One region of the Pseudokineococcus sp. 1T1Z-3 genome, then DNA from elsewhere that is predicted to be linked to it. Evidence: predicted binding sites of a transcription regulator. Region 1 holds the regulator's gene; the other holds the start of a gene.
The links. The regulator LexA, encoded in region 1, represses DNA repair genes until DNA is damaged. The targets are predictions, from matches to a motif close to TCGAACANNTGTTCGA.
Positions count from the first base shown of each region.

Region 1 (2,192 bases):
AGCCGGGCGACGTCGAGGACCAGCGCGGCATCCCCTTCGTGGGGCCGGCCGGCCGGCTGCTGCAGGAGGCCGTCGCCGAGGCGGGCCTGGCCCGCGAGGACGTCTACGTCACGAACGCCGTCAAGCACTTCCGCTTCAGCCAGAGCGCACCCGGTAACCGCCGGATCCACGCCACCCCCGACGCGGGCCACGTCACGGCCTGCAAGCCGTGGCTGGCCGCCGAGCTCGTGGCCGTGGACCCCGACGTCGTCGTCGTGCTCGGTGCCACGGCGGCCAAGGCCCTGCTGGGGCCGTCCTTCCGCGTGACGCGCGAGCGCGGCGTCGTCCTGGAGCGCGAGACCTCCCGAGGCACCAAGCGCTTCGTCGCGACCATCCACCCCTCGGCCGTGCTGCGGACCCCGGCCCCGGAGCGCGAGCAGGCGCGCGCCGGCCTCGTCGCGGACCTGCGGGTCGCCGCCTCGGCGCTGGGCGACGGCGCCGCGGAGACCTGAGGCCTGGCGCCGGGCCTCAGACGCTCCGCAGCACGGCCACGACCCGGCCGAGGACGGTCGCCTCGTCGCCCGGGATCGGCTCGAAGGCGGGGTTGCGCGGCAGCAGCCGCACGTGCCCGTCCCGCCGCTGGAACACCTTGACGGTGGCCTCGCCGTCGATCATCGCGGCGACGACCTCGCCGTTCTCGGCCACCGGCTGCTGACGCACGACGACCCAGTCGCCGTCGCAGATCGCCGCGTCGACCATCGACTCGCCGGTCACGCGCAGGAGGAAGAGCTGCCCGTCGCCGACGAGCTGGCGGGGGAGGGGGAAGACGTCCTCGACGGCCTGCTCGGCCAGCACGGGGCCACCCGCCGCGATGCGCCCGACGACGGGGACGTACGTCGCCGCGGGCCGCTGGTCCCCCGAGCCGGTCTCGTCGGCGTGCGGGGCGAGCAGCGACGCCTCGTCGGCCTCGACCGGCGGGAGGCCCGGCGCGACGACCTCGATGGCGCGGGGACGCCTGGGGTCTCGGCGCAGGTAGCCCTTGCGCTGCAGGGCGCTCAGCTGGTGGGAGACGCTCGAGGGGCTTGTGAGACCGACGGCCTCGCCGATCTCCCGCATGCTCGGCGGGTACCCGCGCCGGCTCACCGAGTCGCTGATGCACTCCAGCACCTTGCGCTGGCGCGCCGTCAGCCCGTCCCGCGCCGCCGGCGTCTCGGGCAGCTCCACCACCTGGCCGCCCTCCGTCCCCGTGCCGTCCTGCGGAGGCCCCGCGTCGGTCCCGCCCTGCCTCGTGCGCCGCGCCACGTCGCCTCCTGAGCTCGGTGCCCGGCCGGCGCCTCGTGCGCCGCCGTGCGGGGCCCACGGTAGAGATCGCCAGGGGCGATGCCAAACATCTGTTCGAGCGTGTCGCGGCTCTCCTGCGGGGCCGGGCGCGGTGCCGGTGGACGGTGCTGCCGGTGGTGACCGGTGGAGCCGCCCGGTGGTGCTGGCGCTGTCGGTGGTCGGTGGTGAGGTCCGGCTGGTGACGGCGGACGAGGTCAGAAGAGGCAGGCGCGGGGCTGGCCGCGGGGCCACCCCTGGACGGCCGCCGCCGTGGCTGGTACACATCGCACAGACGTTCTATCGAATGCGCGTTCGACGCGGAGCCTCGCGGACGGGCGCCCCGCCCTCGACCGTGCACGCCCGCCGGGTCTGAGCCCGGCGGCCTCGACCAGGAGGTCCCATGAGCACCATCGCCCTGCCGCTCGACACCTTCCCCGTCCCCCGCACCCGCCGCGGCGGCGCCGTGCCGCGCCGTCGCCTCGCCGTCGCCCTCGCGCCCCCTCCCGTGCCGGCGGGGCCGCCTGTGCTCGTGCCAGCGCCTGCACCTGTGCCGGGTACCAGCCCTGCGCCCGCCGTCCCGGGCGACGGGGTGGTGCCGAGGTGCGTGACGCCGCGCCCGGCCAGCGCTGAGGCTCCCCTGCGCCTGACGTCGCGAGGGCGTCTCGTCGCCGCGGCGGCCGTCCTGCTCCTCGTCACGGCGACGGCGCTCGGCGCGAGCCGGGGCGCGCAGCTCGCGGCCACGGTGCCGGCCTCGTCGGTGGCCGTCCCCGCGGCGGGCACCTCGGCCGGTGCCGTCGTCGTCGAGGCGGGGGACACCTTGTGGGCGATCGCAGCCGGGCTGGCCGCGCCGGGGGAGGACGTCCGGGACGTCGTCACGCAGCTCCAGACGCTCA
Region 1 covers NZ_JBBHZF010000026.1:338,317-340,508, forward strand. Annotated here, with positions in the region: gene WDV86_RS13685 (UdgX family uracil-DNA binding protein) at 1-491, shown strand, start outside; gene lexA (transcriptional repressor LexA) at 508-1,281, opposite strand; gene WDV86_RS13695 (LysM peptidoglycan-binding domain-containing protein) at 1,700-2,192, shown strand, end outside.

Region 2 (2,192 bases), on a different contig from region 1:
CGTCGCCTCCGGCGTCCATTACCGGCTTCAGGAGGACCGGGGTCTCGAGCCCGGAGTCGCCCCGGTGCTGGTCGTCGGGCTCGACGTCGGGCTCCTCGTGCTCGGCGTCGGGGTGGCCGCGCTCGTAGCCCTGGGAGTCGGCGCCCTGCTCCGGTGGCCGGGTGCCCGGACGAGGGCAGCGGACCTCCCGCGGCAGGGAAGCGGGCCGCAGACGCCACCGGGCCGACCTCGGGGCTGACCTCTCGGCCGCCGCCTCGTCGACCGTCGCGCCGGTGGCCGTCCTCGTGGCTGGCGGTGGGACCCGCCGCGGGCTCAGGCCCGCTCGACCGGGTGCCCCAGGGTGATCCGGAGCAGCTCGTCGTGGCCCAGCGTCAGCACCGTGCCCGCCCGTCCGGCCGGGGTCCACAGCCGCTCGTGGGCGCCGAGCGTGGTGTCGACGAGGACGGCCTCGACGACGAGGCGTCCGTCGGCGGCGGTGCCCACGGGAGGCGTCTCGTCCGGGTCGGTGCCGGTGAGGTCGCGGACGACGTCGCCAGGTGCCGGGCGGACGACGACCGCGCCGAGCCCGGCGGCCGCCTCGGCCACGTCGGCGGCCCGGACCGGGCTCTCGGCGGGGGCCAGCACCATGACGGCGCGCACCGGCCGGGTCGTCGGCCCGGCTCCGGCGTCGTCCCGGAGGTCGCCCTCGGCCTCTGGCTGGGGGGTGGGGGCGAGGGGCAGGGCGGGATGCTCGCCGTGGTGGACCTCGGCGCAGGGGTCCTCCGCCACGAGCAGGAGCGTGCAGCGCACCAGCGCGCCGGCGGGGGCGCCGACCTCGGCGGCCAGGTCCTCGAGCGAGCGGGGGGCGTGGTCGAGGACGACGACGTCCGCCTCGGCGCCTACGTCGGCGAGGGCCTGGCGCACGCGGGTGACGACGGGGTCGGCCTGCGCGCCGGCGACGACCTCGTCGTCGAGACCCTCGGCGAGGCCATCGGCGAGGCCCTCGGCATGACCCTCGACATGACCCTCGACGTGACTGGGCGTCCCCGGGAGCCCGCCGGCGGCCGTGACCATGCCCGGAGGTTAGGTCCGCCGCCGACCGGCGGCCCGCGGATCTCGGGCACGGCGCGCCGAGGCGCCGCCGGGCCGAGGTGCCGGTAGGCCGGGCGCGGTCTCCTCTTGACGGGCGTCGTCGTGAAGGCTTCACTGGGCCTGCGGTCGAACTGGTGTTCGACCCACGGGAGGTCCGCCACGTGCGGGGTGGAGGAGGCACAGAGTGGCACGCACCTACGACGACGCGGTGGCCGTCCGGACCGCCGCGGCGCAGGCGCCCGCCCACGCCGGTGAGGAGCAGCCCGACGCCTTCCTCTGGCACGGGCGGCTGCACGTCGTCCGCGCCGTCCTGGGGCGCTGGTTCGAGCGCCGGGCGTGGTGGGAGCAGGACCCCCAGCGCGCCCCAGACCCCTCTCCTGCCGACCCCTCTCCTGCGGACCCGTCCCGGGCGCTCGCCGCCGTCGGGGCGGCGGCAGCCGGGGCGGCGGAGACGTCCGACGGCGGCCAGTCCGGGCGCGGGCCGCAGCGGTCGCCGTCGCTGGACCGTGTGGTCTGGCGGGTGGAGGCCAGCACCGGCCGGTCCGCCGCCAGCGGCGTCTACGAGCTGTGCCGGGAGGACCCGGCCCGGCCCGGCGGCTGGAGCCTGCGCCGTGTCGACGACTGAGGTGGCGACGACCCGGTCGACGAGCAGAGCAGGACGCTCCAGGAGAGAGGCAGGGTCGAGCGGGGCAGGGTCGAGCGGGGCGGGGCCCGTGCTCGCCGGCGCGCCCGCGGCTGCGGCGGTCGACCTGCTGGTCCGCGCCCGCCAGGGCCTCGACGCCGCGCGCACGGCACCGTCCGTCGGGCAGCGGTACGTCGCCGCCCACCTCTCGGCGCTGCGCAGCGCCGCCGCCGTCCTGGCCGTGCGGGGGCGGCCGCGGCGTGGTGCGGCCCTCGGCGTCTGGGACGTCGTGCCCCGGGTGGCACCCGAGCTCGCCGAGTGGGCGTCCCTCTTCGCCGCCAGCGCCCCGCGCCGCGCCGCCGTCGAGGCCGGGCGGGCCGGCGTCGTCACGGCCCGCGACGCCGACGACCTCCTGCGCGACGCCGAGACCTTCACCGGCGTCGTCGCGGCGCTGCTCGGGCTGCCCCGACCCGAGCCGGCCGCTCCTGCCGTGCTCGCC
Region 2 covers NZ_JBBHZF010000024.1:70,542-72,733, forward strand. Annotated here, with positions in the region: gene WDV86_RS10340 (hypothetical protein) at 1-238, shown strand, start outside; gene WDV86_RS10345 (YbaK/EbsC family protein) at 313-1,053, opposite strand; gene WDV86_RS10350 (DUF6504 family protein) at 1,256-1,696, shown strand; gene WDV86_RS10355 (SAV_6107 family HEPN domain-containing protein) at 1,785-2,192, shown strand, end outside.
Region 2: WDV86_RS10350 (DUF6504 family protein) is a predicted target of LexA. The motif match lies at 1,198-1,213, and genes of this name have one in related genera.